Regions from separate parts of the Cutibacterium sp. LaCa_89 genome, predicted to be linked through region 1. Evidence: riboswitches for the same ligand, from Rfam matches in the RefSeq annotation. Region 1 holds a riboswitch; each other region holds the start of a gene.
The links. A riboswitch is a leader RNA that binds a small molecule or an ion and turns the genes downstream of it on or off. The one in region 1 is predicted to bind thiamine pyrophosphate.

Region 1 (6,047 bases):
GACGTTGGCCCACTGACGGATGAGCCAGCGCAGCCGCGAGGTGTCGAGCATGGTACCGGTCGAGAAGACGCGGTTAGCCGGCAACCCGGTGGCCTGCTGGGCAACAACGGTCAGGACGTCACAGGGGTTGGTGACGAGCACGAACAGGGCGTTCGGGGACTGCTCGACCAGCTGCGGCATGAGGGAACGCAAAATATTGGCATTGACGCCGGCAAGGTCCAGACGGGTCTGGCCCGGCTTCTGACGGGCCCCGGCAGTGATGAAGACGACATCAGAGTCGGCAGTGTCGTGGACATCAGCGCCACCCATCACTGAGGCGGGGGTGAACTGAGTGCCATGGGCGAGGTCCGCTACCTCGGCCTCGACCTTGTCCTTGGCAATGTCGTATAGGGCAACGAGGTCGGCCGATCCGCGGATGAGGCAGGCGTAGGCCAGCGAGGAACCAACCGAACCGGCCCCGACGACGGAGATCTTGGAGGCGCGACGAGTGACGTCAGAAGTGCTCATGGCGCTCATCTTAGGGTGCCCTCGTGCCTGATTATGTACCATGCGCACCAGGGCCGCTCATCTGAACAAGATGCCAGTAGCACTGGGCGCTTGTGCACGCCCTGACGTCACCTCCCCTTCGCGCGGCGCCACGCCTGTGCGAGTTCCCGAGCACTGGACTCGGGATCGGCGCTTCGACAAATTGCCGAGACTACGCTGAGGCCGTCGCAACCCACCCGGGCTATATCCTGAGCGTCAGAGGCAGCGACGCCGCCAATGATGCACACCGGCCACGGGCTGACGTCGACGACTTCGCGTATCGCGGCTAGGCCGAGCTCGCCTGCTTCAGGTTTAGTCCCCGTGCCATGCAAAGCCCCAACACCCAAGTAATCGACGACGTCACGGCCATGAGACAGCGCAGCCTCCACATGGGCGGAGGTCTGCGCGGATAAGCCAATTAGCAGATCGTCCCCGAGAATCTCTCGAACTTGGGCGACCGGCATGTCGGACTGCCCGACATGGGCGCCGTCGGCTCCGATGTCGGCGACCAGATGCACCCGGTCGTCGATGATAAGGGGTACTCCACTGCACGCATCCTTCACCCGCCGTCCCAAGGTGACGAATTCGTCGTCGGGCAGGTCGTGGTCGCGGAATTGGACCAGAGTCACCCCGCCGGCGATAGCACGCCGCACGGTCTCGACGACCCTGTCTGGGCCGCCACATTGGGCGGTGTCTGTGACGAGGTACACCGAAAGATCGAAGTCAGGCCGTGACATCGCGAAGCCCTCCTCTCGCGCCGACTTCGTCGGGTGACACCAGGAACAGCTCGTCGATGAGAGCTTGAGCGAATCCGCCCGGGCCCACACTGCGATCTGCTGCTCGTTCGGCAGCTACGCACAGCATGGCGGTTGCGGATGTAGCGGCAATGAGGTGATCCTTCTGGACGCCTGCGAAGGCTGCTGTCAGAGCCCCTAGTGAGCATCCGACCCCGGTCACTCGCGCCATCCATTCATGCCCCGATGACACGGTTACGTGCCGGCGAGCGTCCACGATGTGATCGACGGGACCACTAATGGCGACCACGGTGCCGTATGTGCGCACGAGCTCAGCGGCGGATCTCAAGGCATCCTCGACGGTATCTCCGGCCTCCGGGCCTCGGGAAGACGCTCCCGTTCCAGCCAAGGTCAATACCTCGGAGGCATTCGCCCGGATGACGGCTGGAGCGCCGACGTGCAACGCGTCCAGCGCGACCTGGGTACGCCATGGCATCCCGACCCCCACCGGGTCGAGCACCCACGGCGTGTCACTACCTGCGGCGCCACGCGCGGCAACAACCATGGCCTCAGCGGTCTCCCGGTACGGGGTACCAACATTGACTAGCACGCCGTCAGCCACCGAGGCGAACCCTTCAGATTCTGAGGGGTTATCGACCATAGCGGGAACCGCCCCCGCAGCCAACAACACATTCGCGGTGAAATTGGCAACCACGATGTTCGTCAAGCACTGCACCAGCGGCTTGTCCCGACGCAGCCGCTCCACAGACTCCGACACCAGATTCGACAATTCAGTCATGTCAACCACTTCCTTCGCCGGCATTACCCGGACAGGTTCAGACGGTCGGTGCCATCACGACACCCTCTCAGCCCTTGTGGTGGGCTCCCGCGTTGTTGTGGTCCAATCTACTGCCACGATGCGCGCTGGCAACGCCGCACTCCTGTCTTCTAGGGCCAGCGGTGTCCGAATCCGCTCTACCAACCCACGTCTCAAGTGACACAATGCCGCCATGAATCCCCGTCTTAGCCCTGTCGTCGACGTTCTCAATGCTGCGTCGTCAGAAGCCGCCGGGAGTGGAACCTCGTTGTCCTGGGCAACCGTTGACGACAGTGAGGTGCGCTGTAACGACACCGACGATCGCGTCTACAGCATCGCGTCGATGTCGAAGTCGTTCACCGCTGCCAGCGTCCTTGGGATCTGTCACGGGCTGATCGACGTGGCTTCTCGACGGCCCGCTCTCGACGACACCCTCGGCAGGTGGATTCCGCAGCTTCAGGAGCCCATCGCCAACGCAACGATTCGTGACGCGTTGTCCATGTCTACCGGTCTACCACCGGACGATCCGTGGGCCGACCGTCAGCAGGCCATGGCACGCGAGGAGTTCGAGGCGCTGTTGGGTAAACCCTTCATCACGAACTTCGCGACGGGGACGGGGTACGCCTATTCCAACCTCGGTTACGCGATCCTGGGCCGCGTCGTCGAGTTGGCGACCGAGCGGCCATTCATCGACGTCGTCGAGGAAGACGTCATCCGTCGGTTGGGGATGACCGAATCCTTCCTCGACGTCACGCAAGTACCCGAGGGAAAGCTCGCCCCAGGCCTCGGCAGAGATGGCAGCGTCCAGCCCTTGCTTGGCTCCGGAACCTTCTCCCCCATCGGCGGCCTCATCTGCACCGCCAAGGATGTCGGGATCTGGGTGAGCCATTTCATCACCGCGTGGACCAGCGAGGACCATGGTTGGGACCAGGTCTTTCGCGACATGCAGCAAATGCAGCGGTATTTCACGACGTACGGCCCAGTCACCGAAGGGTACGGATATGGCCTGCACGTCGCTGTCACGGGGAAGGAACACATCGTCTACCACTGTGGCGGGTATCCAGGGTATGGATCGACGATGATGTGGCATCCGTCCTCCGGGGTCGGCGTCGTGGTGCTGGCGAATCAGACGTATCACCCGGCCATCCGCGTAACCTCCACGGCCCTCGACACCGTTGTTCCCGGGGTGGGCGACCTGCTGCTGCCCTCCGCGGCCAAGGATCGCAAGGCCTGTGATGCCGTCCATCCTTCGCCGATGAATCCCCAAGTCCGGCAGCATCTCGACGACGTCGAGAAGATCATTCGCAACTGGTCGGACGATCTGGTGGCTCAGGAGTGGAGCCCGACGATGGACATGGATCGTCCGTTGGATCAGCGCCGCAAGGATTTCGAGGACGTGGTCAAGGCCACCGGGGAATCCGCGGATGCCACGATCGACGTCGTCGAGATGACGCCGTATCGCTGGATCTGGCGTGTCGAGGGCCCCCTGGCTACCCGTCAGGTCACGGCTTCGGTTAACCCGTTGAGTCAGGTACAGGCCCTCGACGTCAGGATCGTTTGATAGGTCAGATCGTGTCGAGTGAGGTGCCGCGAGTTTCGCGGGCGAACATGTATGTCACACCGCCGATGACGAGCAGCCCGGTGAACAGGATGAACGCCGGGAAGACCGCGTCCAAGGTGACATTCTGTTTGACCGCAGATCCGCCCACCATGAGTCCCATGAGCGCCGGACCGATGACCTTGGCAGTCGCACCGATGCCGTAACCGAGTCCGAGACCGGTGGAGCGAGCCTCATTGGGAAATTGCTCGGCGCCGAAGGCGTTCAGAATACCGAAGGCGCCGTCGCCGAAGGCCATCGCAACAAGGACGCCGGCAAAGAAGACCTGCCAGCCCCAACCCAGATGAGCCGAAAGCGCGATGATCAGAGTTCCGGCGGCACCTACCAGACCGAATGACAGCATCGTGATCCTCCGACCGATGCGGTCGGCCAGCCATGCTGACAGGAAGCGCCCGATGAGATCGGCCAGAGAGACGAACATAAACAGGATTCCAACTTGCTCTGCAGACTTGCCGAAGCCGGTCTTGAGGAGGGTCTGACCCCACGACTGAATCGTGAATGACCCCAGAATGAAGCAGAAGGACCCTAGGCTGACAATAAGGAGGCTCTTGCGGTACTTGCCGAAGACAAGTGAGTACGAAGCGTCTCGGACGTGCTCTACGGGCGGCAGATCTCCAATGTCGTCAGCCGGCATCTCCAACGCCCACGCCAAAGCCTCACGAGCTTCATTTTCCCGTCCATGACTCTGTAAGAATCTTGGCGACTCGGGGACAAAGCGAATCCACACAAGCAGGAAGACGGGAATCGCACCCAGTGCGATGAGGGCACGCCAATTATCACCCAAGACATTTTGCGCGAATGACCCCAGAAATAGACCGAGAGGTATGAATACCGACGCCAATCCAGCAAGAAGTCCACGCTGTTTAGCTGGCACAAACTCTTGAACATACGGAATCGAGGTGATATTGAGGCCGCCAACACCGATCCCCACACCAATACGCAATATGGCGAGCATAACCCAGCCATGATCTGGGGTGAACACTGATAGGACGGTGAATGTAACGAACATGAGGACGCACCAGAAAAATGACGAACGGCGTCCGATTTTGTCTGCCAGACGTCCCCACATAATGGCACCGATAACCGTACCCAAGCCAGAACAGGCGAGGATGACGCCCGCCTCAGTGCCGGTCAGGTTCCATGGTTTAGTGAGGGCGGATACAACGAAACCAATGAGAAAGATGTCAAAGAACTCGGAAATGTTTCCGATGATAGCAAGGGCGACAAGATTCTTCTGATTGCGCGTCAAAGGGCGCGAATCTATAAGATCTAATGCTGATTTCTTGGATGTTGTAGAGGTGGACATGTAATTATATCTCCTACCTGCACCGCGACTATTGTCAACGCAGAATGTCTGTGTTCGAAGGAATATTGAGCTCACTGGGACTCACACGAGTAAGGTCTCCATAATGAGTCAGGGCGTAAGCAGATGTCCGCTGCCCGTAATAGATTCCCTGGACCACGTCACCTGCAAGATACCCGTGCAATGTTCCTGCAACGAAGGAGTCTCCTGCACCTGGACGGTCGACGACAGGAACCTGAACCACTGGGAAGGTGCGGTCGCCGCGCTCGTCGTCGGATAGATAGACACCATTGATCTGGTCAGTGGACACGACCGTCGAAGCTCCGAACAATTCGCGCAGATCGTGGCATGCCTGTTCTCCGTCAGATTCTATTCCAAATACCGCCCTGCCATCACGCACTGAACAAAAGACGATATCCGATATGCGAGCAATGGGCTCGAGCACCTCTCGAGCTCGCCTCGGCTCCCACAGCAGGGAACGATAATTGACGTCAAGTGCGACGGCTATTCCACGACGGTGGGCCTCCTCGACAAAATGGCTCACCACAACAGCCGTGTTCTCGGTCAGAGCAGCTGTGATGCCAGTCACGAAAACCAATTTCGTGTCGAGCATGGCCTCCCAATCGAGATCCTCGACACGGACGTCACGAAAAGGGGTGTGCTCGCGATCGTAAAGTACACGTGCTGGCATCGGGTACTCACCAGGCTCCATGAAGTACAGTGCGACGCGCCCCTCAGGCTTGATACAGATGTGGGAGACATCGACACCGACACTACGAAACTCGTTGACAACCCGGTCGGTGAGATCGCCCTGTGGCATAACAGATGTCCAGCAGGTGTCGCGACCGAGCTGGGACAACAAGCCTGCGACGTTGGCTTCGGAGCAGGCAGCGGTGGCCCGTAGCTGCTGGGCATTAACGAGACGCTCGCCCTTGTAGCAGGTGAGCCGGATCTGTCCCTCACCGATAGTTGAGATGTCGTAAGTCATGCCGTCACTCCCTGGGACGCAGCTGGGGTGCCGTAGCGGTTGGTGTATCGGTCGTGGTTGGA
Region 2 (6,047 bases), 750 kb from region 1:
TGCCCCAACGCAAGGTCAGCGTGATCAACCACTACGCCTTCCCACCGGGGTCGGGTGGCATCACCCGCAACTTCGACATGTTCTCGCGGTTGCGCGGCTGGCAGCCCCACTTCTACGCCGCCAACATCAACCACACCTCTGGTGAGAGGATGACCGTCGACGACCCGCGTTACACCCTCGTCCCGATCCCGGAGTACAAGGGCAACGGGGCCAAGCGTGTCCTCGGCTGGATCGCCTTCGCCGCCGGTGCCGGTGCCCGGACTCTGGTACGCCCGGCCGACGTCATCTTCGCCTCCTCCCCCCAGATCTTGGCCCTGGCCGCTGGCATGGTCGTCGCCGCTCTGCGTCGCAAGCCCTTCGTCGTCGAGGTGCGCGACCTGTGGCCGGAGTCGCTGGTCTCTGGAGGCGCCCTCAAAGAGGGATCGGCCCTTCACAAGGTGCTCCAGGGGCTGGAAAAGACCATCTACGCCCGTGCCCGCCAGATCGTCGTCGTGACGAAAGGCTGGGAGGACCACTTCCGCGAGCTCGGCATCAACGTCGACAAGGTCACCGTCGTCCCCAATGGCGCCGACCTGGCCGAGTACGAGGTCAACGAGTCCCGCGAGGACCTGCGCAAGGAGTTCGGCATCGAGGGATTCACCGCGGTGTTCTCCGGCACCCATGCCAACTACGTCGGGCTGGACCTCATCGTCGACGCGGCCCGTCGCCTCCCGGACGTCAACTTCCTCCTCGTCGGCGCTGGAGCTCGCAAGCAGTGGGCCATCGACGAGGTGAAGAAGCTGGGACTGACGAACGTCAAGTTCCACGACCAAGTACCCAAGTCCGAGCTGGTGCGCATCCTCTCGGCCTGTGACGTCGGCTTGCACACCGTCTCCCCGCAGTCGGTCTTTGACAAGGGCATGAGCCCCAACAAGCTCTACGACTACATGGCAGCCGGGCTGGCCGTCGTCTCGAATGCCAAGGTGCCGATCCGCGACGTCATCAGTGACGACGAGGTGGGCGCCTGCGTCGATCCGACCGAGCTCGTCTCTGGTATCGAGCGGGTGCGTGACGCCGACGAGTCCACCATGAAGCGTTGGCACGAGCGGGCCCGCGAGCTCATGACGAACAAGTACTCCCTACAAGCATCGGTCGACAAGCTCGAGACGGTGCTGGAAAAGGCGCTGTACCGCTGACGTCGGAAACGAGCGGCTGGGGTGGGCAACCCCGCCGCTCTGCGTCGTCGGAGTCCGTCACCCCAGCAGTGCCGCTGCAATGGCAGGGACGGCGATGACGAGGACGGCCAACGCGACTCCCCACAGGTCTCGTGTTCGCCAGCGCGACTCGACGGCGTAGGTACGCCGAGTCGCCGTCGCGAAACCGCGGGAGTCCATGGCCCGGCTGAGCACCTCCGACGACCTCATGGCGTACAGCACCATCGCGAATGTCATCGAGGACAGGTACTTGACCCGGGATGACAGGGAGTACGCCGGCCCCATCCCGCGCAGGCGGCGCACATCGGACTGGACGCGCCACTGGTCGCCCAGGTGCCCCATCCGGATCACACCTGCCACCGACGCCACCACCGGGCGCTGCGGAAGGTGGGTCTGCTGTGCCAGGGCGTCGCCGAAGCGGGTGGGATCGGCCGCGGCAGAGGCCAGTGCGCCCGGCAGGACGAAGACGAGGATCCTCAGCCCCTGACGGGTCGCCTCGCTCCACACCGCTGGGTTCGTGAACCCGCTGTGGAGCAACAGGGTCGTCCAGACCAACATCACCGCGGCGATGACGACCGGAACCGTCCGAACCGCCAAGGGTTTGACGCGGCGGGAACACATCGGAGCCATGGCGACGGCCGGAATGAGCCCGATGGCGCCGATGAGCGGAGATCGCACGAAGAGGGACCCGACAATGCCTGCGACGGCGATAAGGAGGACGACGAGAGGGTTGATCTTCGTCAGGAATGCCGGCTTCCCCTGGGGGTTCTCGTCCGGGGTAGGATCCGGATCGCGGTACGAGGCGACGTCAACGACCTCGTCAGCCATCTCGATGACCTGGGGGTCGTGGGAAGAGACGACGACGGCAACCCCGGAGTCCGCCGCGGCGCGGATGGCCGTCAGGACACTGGCACCGCGGTCGTCGTCGAGGCCGACGGTCGGCTCGTCGAGGAGCAGCAGGTCGGGTTTCTGAGCGAGTGCCGCCGCGATGGCGAGGCGCCTCTTCTCCCCGCCCGAACAGGTCATGGGGTGGGAGTCGAGGATCGGCTTGAGCCCGAAGGTCCTGACGAGGTCGCGCAGATCAGCGTTCTCAGGAACCATCGGCGAGGCGAAGAGCTCGTCAGCAGCTGTGCGGGCGACGAGGTAGTTCTCCGGGTTCTGCGGCACCCAGGCGGTGTGCCCGGGCTCGGGGAGGGCGAGCTCGCCGGCGGCAGGGTCGTCAAGCCCGGCCAGCAGCCTCAGCAGGGTGGACTTGCCGACCCCGCTGGGCCCTGACAGGACCGTGACGTAACCGCGTCGGGCCGACATCTCGACGCCACGAAGCAGCACGTCGACAGACTGCGGACGGTGAGCATCGAGAGCGACGGCCCGAGCGACTGCCTCGCCGGGAGTAGCGGGGTGCCACGGCACTTCGGTGGGCTCGCGCGAGTCGAGGTAGTCCTCGAAATCCCAGATCCGTTTGAGGGTGCCGTGATCGGTCAACTCGACAACCTGGTCGAGGATCCCACGCCACTGGTCCGGATGGTGGTCGACGACGAAAACCGTCCGGTCGTGGGCCATCATGGCGACCTCGTCTCGAATCGCGCTGGCCGATTCCTCGTCGAGCATCGAGATCGGCTCGTCGAGGAGGAGCAGCCCGGGGTCGGTGGCCAGGATTCCGGCGATGACGAGACGTTGCATCTGCCCGCCCGACATCTTCGTGGTGGAGTGGTCACAGGGAATGGTGAACCGGGCACGGCGTCGGGAATCCTCGACGATCGGCCAGATCTCCTCGCGGGGAACGCGATGATTCTCCGGACCAAAGGCGATGTCACGTCCACAGGTCGCGGCAACGACAGAGTGGATCGGCTCCTGCTGCAGCAGACCGACGTTGTCGTCGCCCCACGTACTCACTTGGCCCGTCAGATCGTGACTCTCCTCCTCCAGCAACCCTCCGACGGCGTGCAGCAGGGTCGTTTTGCCAGCACCCGAAGGCCCTGTGACAAGCACCCTTGCGCCAGCAGGCAGGTGGAGGTCGATGGGCCCGAGGATGGGGGCGTCGCGGCCCGGGACGCCGACAGTCAACCCCTCGACATCCACTGGCACCGCCCGACGAGCGGAAACGTCGTCAACCTGGTCATTACGGGCCAAGACGTCAGTCATGACAGATTCCGCGCCGACGCCGTACTCCGCTTTCCGCCACGCAGTTCACGAGAAACCGCGAAGGGGTTGAGGGCACCAGCGGCCGCCAGGCCGCGGACGATACCCCACGCCAGCAGCCCGCCAAGCAGCGCTCCGGAGACGACCATGAGGATGAGGTAAACGACGGTGTCCCCGAAACGGAACATCGGGTAATAGGAAATACGTTCGTAAATACCCTCAGCGATACCGGTGAGAGCTCCGGCAACCATGGCGAGCTTCGGTCCAGCCTTGCGATAGGCGACGATGAGCAGACACAGCTCCATCGGCAGAGCCTGGATGAGACCCGAGATGAGGGTCCCGGCTCCCCACTGACTTCCGAGGGCGGCCTCAATGGATGCAGCGAGGACCTCCGCGAGAAGGGCCGCTCCGGGTTTGCGGACGATGAGGCCGGCGATGAGGGCGGGTAGAAACCAGATGCCGGCGAGAATGCCCTCGGCTGGCACATACACCGAGGACACCGGCTTGAGGAGGCTGTAGAGAGCGCCGTAACCGAGGAAGATGACACCGAAGGCCACCGCGATCATCACTGGGGTGACGATGTCAATGGTGCGATACCGCATGGCAGGTTTGTCGTTGGTCATGGAAATCCTTCCGTCCCTTCGGAAGGGGGCGCACATGCGCGAAGAGCCCGACTCCCTACGCCGGTCCTAACCGGTTCAGGTTCGAGGGTCTGGGCGGTGCCCACTCTCAGCATCCGATGATGCTCCCCTGTCGTTGAGAGCCATCGTAGTCGCGGTTGGCGGGAAGTCTCCACCCACAACGGGTTCGGCGATCCTTGCGCGGGGCTCGGAGGTCGTCGGGCGGGGCCCGTCGCCCGGACCCCGACGATGTCGGGTATTCCGCCTCCTGGTGAAAATCGGGGTCATGGACCCCCGTCGTGCCATCTCCCGTAGCAGCTTTCGCCATCAGAACCCCGATCTCCACAAGGTTGCGGGTGGACCGGGACGCGAAGGGACACGTTGCTTGGAAACAAGTCCTCAACTCCCGGACTCAGCGTGGGTGCTGGACTTGGCCCGCCGTCAGCTATGCCCCAACGCCCGATTCGTGCGCTTCGTGGGCATGGCCGTCAGTGGGTCCTCGGGCCAGGGATGTTTGGAATAACGTCCACGATTCTCCGCTCGCACCGAGGGGTAGACGTTGGCCCAGAAACTGGCGAGATCGTCTGTGACGGCCAACGGACGTCGGGCTGGGGACAACAGATGGAGCACCACCTTCACGCGGCCGTCACAGATCATCGGGCCGTCGGTCCACCCGAAACACTCCTGGAGCTTCACCGCGAGCACCGGAGCGGCGTCACTGCCGGGTTCCGGGTAGTCAACGCGGATTCGCGACCCGCTGGGGACCGTGATCGTCTCGGGGAGGGCCTCGTCAAGACGTGCCGATTGCTGCCACCCCAGCATCCTGCGTAGGCCAGAGGTGGCGTCACTCCCCTGCCCTGCGGCCAGGCCATCCAAGTCGAGCCATTCCTCGGCGCGAGAGAGCAGAGCCTCATCACTGGCGTCAGGCCAGGGGTCTCCGAGTACCCGGTGGGCCAGGGCGAGCCGACTCCTCAGGGACTCACCGTTCTTCGTCAGGCCTATAACCTCGAGCCCGCGGGATCTCACTTCTTCCAGCACCGCTTGACGGGCTTCATCACGCCCTGGCCGGACCGGGGTGCACGACAACTCGATGGCACCAAGCCGCGAAACGCGCCGACCGCGAGCCTTGCCGCCATTCCAGGTGACCGTGGTCTCGGTCGCGAGCATCGCCGAACCGGCATCCAGAGCCGCCGATTCCGCCAGCGGGACCGCTGCCCGGATGAGGGCGCCGCTCGTGACGCGAGAGGTTCGGGCAACGGCCAACCAGGGCTGCCCGAGCAACCCGGGTGGGCAGTTGCGGGGCAGTTCAACCCCAGTGCCACAAGCCAACAGATAGGACGATGACCCCTCACCACGGCTGCGAGCGATCCAACCTGGGCGAGCCAGGGAGACGACCGTGGCGACGGCATCATCGTCGGTGATGTTGGTGTCGGGGAAATCGTCAGTGAGACGCGAAAGCCGGTCAGCCTCGCGACGCCACACCCTCCCATCGGGGTGACGACCAGTCCGCAACTGGCGCCACTGCCCGACGAGGTCGACCTGTCCGTCGTCGAGGCCGAGCATGGCGACGATCTCGGCGCAGCGACGAGACCCGACAATCGGCGCGCCGTCGACCAGGGCCCTTGCTAGACGCGGGTCGACCGGAACCGTCGCGAGCTGACGCCCTCTGTCGGTGACTCGACCGTCAGCGTCAACAGCACCTAGGTCACGCAGTTCCTCCTCGGCCTCGGCCGCCCGGTCCTGTGGCAATAGGGTTGGTAGGGCCATGCCTTCGCCACGAGGAGAGCCCCAGACGGCCAGCGCCAGCAGCGGTGCCACAAGGTCGGCATGATCAACCTCGGGGGCCGGGTCGGCATCCATCCCAGACCAGTCCTGGGGCCGCAGGCTCCGCACCGCGACGCCAGGGCCGAGACGAGCTGCACGTCCGGCACGCTGAATTGCCGAGGCTCGAGATTCCCGGACTGTCACCAGGCCCGTCATGCCGCGATCACGATCCAGGCGCGGTTCCCGAGACAGACCCGAGTCGACGACGAGCCTCACCCCCGGCACCGTCAGGGAGGATTCCGCAACCGCCGTCGAGACGATGACACGGCGC
Region 3 (6,047 bases), 810 kb from region 1:
GCTGGCACCCGAGGAGATGCCGAGCACATAAGGATCAGCCAGCGGGTTGCGGAACAGGGTCTGCATCTCCAGGCCGGCAATCCCCAGGGCCGCCCCGACCAGCAGGGCGGTGATGGTGCGTGGCTCCCGGACGTCCTGGACGATCGTCAGGGACACCGGGTCGACGTCGGTGCCCCCGGAGATGATCGTCATGACGTCGTCGAGGGGAATGTTCACCGATCCCAGGGTCAGCCCGGCCATCGCCACCAGGATGAAGATCACTCCGAGGATCGCGAAGCGGACGGGCAGCGGCAGTCCACGCCGCCGTTGCGTCGTCCGGTGTGCTGCGGTCACTTGGTCGGGGCCTTCTTGTAGAAGGTGAACTCATGGTTCGGACTGAGCTCAGGGTGCAGGATGGCGGACAGGTCTGCCAGCACCAGATCAGGACGGACGACGCCGGTCTGCCAGTAGTCGTTGCCGTGCTTCGGGTCGGCACGCAGGACGGCGTTCCAGACGGTGCCGGTGCGTACCGCCTTGAGGGCCTTCATGCGCGGGTCGTCCTTGACGATGGTCGGGATGGAGGCCTTCTGCGACTCATTGATCTGGCCATCGATCCAGAAGTCGGCGTCATGGGCCCTTTTGAGGACCGTCTCGGTGTCCAGCTTCGACGAGACCACGCCGTGGACGTCCTTGAAGACGTACTCACCGCCAGCGTCACGCAGGAACTGGATGGAGTAGTTCTCGTTGGACTTGATGTACCAGACCCCCTTGAACTGGGAGCCGTAGAGCACGATGGGTCGCGTCTTGACCTTGGAGGTGAGCTGGGCCGTCTCGTGGTACTTCTTGGCGATCTCGTCGTACTTCTCATTGGCGACCTTCTCCGCATTGACAAAGAGGGCGTCGTACTTGATCCACTCGGCCCGTCCCAGCGGGGTGTTCTCGAGGAAGTCGGGCTCGGCGACGACCGGTGTGCCCATCTCCCTGACCTTGGCAAACTTGCTGGGGTCGTCGTGGCCGCTGATGATGAACAGATCAGGACGTAGGGCGGCCAGCTTCTCGGTGTTGACCTCAGTGGTGCCGTCCCCGACGCCGAAGTCAGCGACATGAGCGTCCTTGAGGGCCTGACGGGTCTTTGGGTCACCGACCATGTCCACGCTGGCCATTCCGATCACGGCGTCCAGCTTGTTCATCATCTGGAACTTCATCGGCTCGGTCGTTGATCCAAGAGCAACCCTGGTGGTGGGGACGGTGATCTTCTGCGCTTTGGCGAGGTCACCGTTCAGCTTCGGCTGCGGAGCGCCGCACTGCACCAGGACGTACTTGGTCTCCTTGGACGAGGTACTCGACGGGTTCTTGACCGTCACCACCTTGTAGGACTTGTGGTAGGTGACGGTGAGGCCGCGGGCGTCGCTGAAGGTCGCCTTGTCGGGGAAGTAGTCCTTCGAGGAGTCGAAGTCCTTGATGCAGCCGGGAATGCTGTCGCCGGTGTTGGCGGAGGAGGATGTCGTTGGCCTGTCGCCTGAAGTGGTCCTGTCCTCGGAGCCCGAACATCCTGCCAGTGCGAGGCTGGGGGCAACGAGGAGGGTGATGAGGGCCGAGATCCTTCTCGGCGTAGTCTTCGTCTTCGGAGTACTCACGCGGTTCTCCCTGCGGTCATGCCGCAGGACTCACGGTGGCACCCGCGTCGTGTGCCCGGCAGACTCCTACGGCGAGAGTCGTTACTTGCCACTCCGTAGGGAGTCGACCGGACTGAGCTGTGAGGCATCACCGTTGCGCGACAGTGTCGGATTCCCACCGACTTCGCTCACTAAGGAGTACCCCGGACCGAGTCCGATTCGAGGCAATCGCACATTAACACCCCGTGTCAACGGCGGTGAGCAAGGGGTATGACACACGGAGCTGCCAAGAATTGGCCCAAAATCACGATGGTGACGTCACCATCGCGATTTCTTGGCAGCTCCGTGTGGTAATCCTCAGGTATCGAGTCCTCAGGATCCCGATGCGAGCCGACCGATGACCTCCCACGGCCGATGCGGGGCCACCACACCGTGTAGCTCCTCGACGTCGCCCCGATCACAGGCCAGTTCGAGGCAGGTCGAGGGCCCTCCGGAGCGAGCCAGGTCAACCTCCACGTCCCGAAACTCGGCCCGTAACCCCGCGGTGGAGGCGAGCTGTGCGGCCTCCCACGCCACCCCGTGTGAACCCACCGGGACGCAGTCGTGAACCTTCCCGGAGGCCACCAGGTCTCGCACCTCCGCGAGTGGCACGATCTCGCGCCGGCCAGGGGCGACGTCGTCATCAGGGGCCGAGACGGGAGTCCCGACGCAGACCAGCACGTCACCGTCATGGGCCCGGGGGAGTTCTCCCTCTGGCATGACGCCGATGACTGTCACGCCAATCCCGGTCTGGGTCGTCGCGACGTTGTCCTCCGTCGAGCCCGTGACCGCCGTGGGGTCAATCCCGACGGCGGCCGCGCAGCGTCGGAACTCCTCGATCATGGGCTGGGCTGACTCCCAGTCCTGGCACAGGGTGTTGACGAGGACGAGAGGACGCGCACCGGCGCACATCACCTCCAGGAGGGGTACCCGCGCTCCCAGATGAGCGCACCACACCGGGTCAGCTGGGTAGGAGTCGTCAGGACGCGGGCCGATCCCACCGATGGTGTCACAGGCGATGACCAGACGAGAAGCCGGGACATCAGCCACCAGCAGGTCACGCAGCCTCGTGACGGGTAGGGGGGATGAGGGGAGATGGTTCGGGGCGGTCACGGTGTCATTCAACCGCGACCGCCCCGAAGTTGCACTGGAAGGACGTCATGACGTCAGCACGTCACGGCAGGATGTCCTCGTAGTAGGTATTGCGCAGCAGGACCGACAACAGTCGACCACCGGGCAGGTGCCCGTCGTTGAGTGTCTTGGCGGAGGCCAGCAGAGAACGGATGTCGTATTGAGCAGGCCATGTCGGTGGGATGTCGCGGTCGAGGTTGAGCAGCCCGTAGACAGCCATCATGGCGGTACGAGCCGATCCTTCGACGGTGAAGATGCAGTCGTCCGGGGTTTCGACGAACTGGCCCAGGCAGGCCAGGTTGACGCAACCGTCCGGGATGACCTCCGGGCGATCTCCCTTGCCACGAGGCATGAAGAAGGCTGTGATCCACGGCATCGTCGCAATGCGAACCTTGGTGCGAGCCTTGATCTCCTCGAACTGGTCGAGCAGACCGAAGTGATAGCAGTACTCCTTGAGCAGTTCCTCTCCGGTGCACTCCAGCATCGGCTTCTTGACGATGTCGCCCTTCTCGAACGGGTACAGGCCGTAGGCCCAGGCGACGCCCCAGTCCTTCGGCTGATCGTGGAACTGTGGCTGACGGTTCATCGTCAGCGAGATGCACCACGACGAGTCCTCGGCGGTGATGATGCCGCCGGTGACCGTGCGTCCGGACAGTGGATCGTTGCCCGTCAGTTCCCTGATCTTCTGGAGGAATGGATGGTCCTCACCGATGAAGTTGAAGCTGATCGACTGCCACACCGTCTTGTCGGCGTCGCTGCAGAAGACGTCGGGACGACCGAACACGGCGGAACGACGGACCAGGTTGCGCCACAGCTCCCAGCCGGCGACCTCGTCCTTGTTGTAGGGGGCGGGGTGGTCCATGTCGCCGTAGCCGGTGCACTCGGTCAGTGAACCGTTCGTGACGAAGACGAGGTCCTTCGGGGTCATGTCGATGCGATGTTCGCCGCCCTCCTTGTCGCGCCACAGAATGCCTCGGGCGACCTTGCGGTGAGCAGTGATCTCCAGGTCGACGTCGTAGACCAAGGTGTCGTACTGGAACTTCACGCCGCGCTCGGTCAGCCACTTCATGAGCGGGACGACGAAGGAGTCGTACTGGTTGTAGCGGCTGAACCGCAGGCAGGAGAGGTCCGAGAATCCGGGCAGCAGGTGGAGGAAGCGGTGCATGTAGCGCTTGAACTCGGTCAGGGACTGCCACTGCTCGAAGGCGAACATCGTCTTCCACAGTGTGTAGAAGGTGGAGTGCAGGAAGTCTTCGTCGAACCAGTCCTCGATGGACTTGTAGTAAGTGTCGGACTCCTTGGCCAGCAGCAGCTTTAGGACGGCGAGCTGGCCTTTCTTGTTGATGCCCATCTTGTAGGCCGAACGTTTCTGGCCCTGGTTGTTGATGATGCGGCAGTGGTTGACGTTCGGATCGTTCTCGTTGACGATCCGGAACTCGTCCATGACGCTGTAGGGCTCGGGCATCTCGAGGGCCGGGATGTCCTTCATGACGTCCCAGAAGCACTCGAAGTGTTGCTCCATCTCACGACCGCCACGGGCGATGAAGCCCTTCTCGGTGTCGCCGTCGCCGTCGAAGGCGCCGCCGGGCTGGTGGAGCTCCTCGAGGATCGTGATGTTCTCGGCAGGCATCTTGGCGTCACGGATGAGGAAGACGGCTGCCGTCAGTGCAGCGATACCAGAGCCGACCAGGTATGCCTTGCGCTCAGCGATGTCGTCCGGGGGCACCGGGTGGTTCATGGTGTAACGACCGAGGTCGTTGTGAACGAACGAGTTGCCATCCGGGCTGACCGGGAAGCTGCGCTGATAAATCTTTTGGCAGTTCGTCATGATTCACTCCTCATACGACTTCGCCGGAAGTTCTCCGGTGAACTTCGACTAGCCTCACGATAGCGCCGGAAGGGTGTGATGGAATGCCCTCTTTTTGAGACTTTCGTAAGAGTTTTCTTGAGCGTTCTTCGTCGTCGGGACTCGGGGTGCAGTGCCTTGTCGCAGTCGGGTGCCATACTTATCGCTGGACACGGGGTGCGCCGTATCGGCGCTGAGATCACACCCGTGGAACCTGATCTAGTTCGTACTGGCGAAGGGATGTCCGAGATGGCTTCTTCCACCCCCAGAAACCCGTCGCAGGGCTCAGTCCCGCGCGTCCTCTCCATCGCGGGAACGGATCCCTCCGGGGGTGCCGGCACTGCTGCCGACACCAAGTCCATCACCGCGGCCGGTGGGTACGCGATGGCCGTCGTCACCGCCCTGGTTGCCCAGAACACTCAAGGGGTGCGCGCGATCCACACCCCACCCACCGAGTTCCTGAGGCAGCAGTTGGCGGCAGTCAGCGATGACGTGGCGATCGACGCCGTCAAGACCGGCATGCTCGGAACGGTCGAGATCATCGACACGGTCGCCAGATTCCTCGACGAGCACCGCCCGCCCGTTGTCGTCGTCGATCCGGTCATGGTCGCCACCAGCGGAGACCGGCTCCTCGCCCCTGACGCCGAGGCTGCCATGCGCGAGTTCTGTCGCCGGGCAACCGTCGTCACCCCGAACATTCCCGAGCTCGCAGTGCTGTGCGAGACCGGACCGGCGAAGGGCGCCGAGGAAGCCCTGGAACAGGCGCGCGGCTGGGCCAAGGAGACCGGGGTCGCCGTCGTCGTCAAGACCGGCCATCTCGACTCCCGGCGTGTCGACAACATCTGGGTGGGCTCGGAAGGGACGACGTACACCGCGCAGAGCACCCGGGTGGAGACGACGAACACCCACGGCACCGGATGCTCGCTCTCCTCGGCTCTGGCGACCCGGCTGGGTGCAGGGGATGCTCCCGGCGAGGCCCTGGGATGGGTCACCGACTGGTTGCACGAGGCGATTCTGCACGGGTCAGAGCTGAAGGTTGGCCGGGGACACGGTCCGGTCGACCACTCCCACCGGGCACGACGGCTGTCCGCCGATGCCTCGGCGGTGGCTTGGTTCGGGCCGATCGAGCCGCTGGAGTCTCCCAAGGCCCTCGTCGGTTCGGCGGGGTCAGCACCCACTGCTGCGGTGGACCCGGTTGGTCCGTGGACGACGGCCCTGTGGCAGGCCAGCGCGGATCTGGCCCGTCAGATCCAGGGATCGGACTTCGTCGCTGCCCTCGTCGATGGCACCTTAACGGGTCACGCCTTCAACTTCTACCTCGGTCAGGACGCCCGATATCTGGCCTGCTATTCACGAGCCCTGGCCGCTCTGGCTGCTCGCGCCGTCGACCCGCAGGACGCGGCGTGGTGGGCGCAGTCGTCCGAGACCTGCATCGT

Region 2: it holds a riboswitch for thiamine pyrophosphate, as region 1 does, so the genes downstream of both, ACP8LP_RS00720 (ECF transporter S component) here and thiM (hydroxyethylthiazole kinase) in region 1, are expected to answer to the same signal.
Region 3: it holds a riboswitch for thiamine pyrophosphate, as region 1 does, so the genes downstream of both, ACP8LP_RS00500 (bifunctional hydroxymethylpyrimidine kinase/phosphomethylpyrimidine kinase) here and thiM (hydroxyethylthiazole kinase) in region 1, are expected to answer to the same signal.

What each region holds. Positions count from the first base shown of each region.
Region 1 is NZ_CP190889.1:925,972-932,018, reverse strand. Features, by position in the region: gene ACP8LP_RS04360 (L-lactate dehydrogenase) at 1-516, opposite strand, end outside; gene thiE (thiamine phosphate synthase) at 615-1,262, opposite strand; gene thiM (hydroxyethylthiazole kinase) at 1,249-2,082, opposite strand; TPP riboswitch at 2,051-2,159, opposite strand; gene ACP8LP_RS04345 (serine hydrolase domain-containing protein) at 2,270-3,637, shown strand; gene ACP8LP_RS04340 (MFS transporter) at 3,642-5,000, opposite strand; gene ACP8LP_RS04335 (sugar kinase) at 5,035-5,985, opposite strand; gene ACP8LP_RS04330 (L-ribulose-5-phosphate 4-epimerase) at 5,982-6,047, opposite strand, start outside.
Region 2 is NZ_CP190889.1:171,508-177,554, reverse strand. Features, by position in the region: gene ACP8LP_RS00730 (glycosyltransferase family 4 protein) at 1-1,175, shown strand, start outside; gene ACP8LP_RS00725 (ATP-binding cassette domain-containing protein) at 1,233-3,335, opposite strand; gene ACP8LP_RS00720 (ECF transporter S component) at 3,332-3,955, opposite strand; TPP riboswitch at 3,991-4,094, opposite strand; gene hrpB (ATP-dependent helicase HrpB) at 4,394-6,047, opposite strand, start outside.
Region 3 is NZ_CP190889.1:115,621-121,667, forward strand. Features, by position in the region: gene ACP8LP_RS00480 (FecCD family ABC transporter permease) at 1-333, opposite strand, end outside; gene ACP8LP_RS00485 (ABC transporter substrate-binding protein) at 330-1,538, opposite strand; gene ACP8LP_RS00490 (AIR synthase related protein) at 1,968-2,747, opposite strand; gene ACP8LP_RS00495 (oleate hydratase) at 2,809-4,593, opposite strand; TPP riboswitch at 4,775-4,869, shown strand; gene ACP8LP_RS00500 (bifunctional hydroxymethylpyrimidine kinase/phosphomethylpyrimidine kinase) at 4,852-6,047, shown strand, end outside.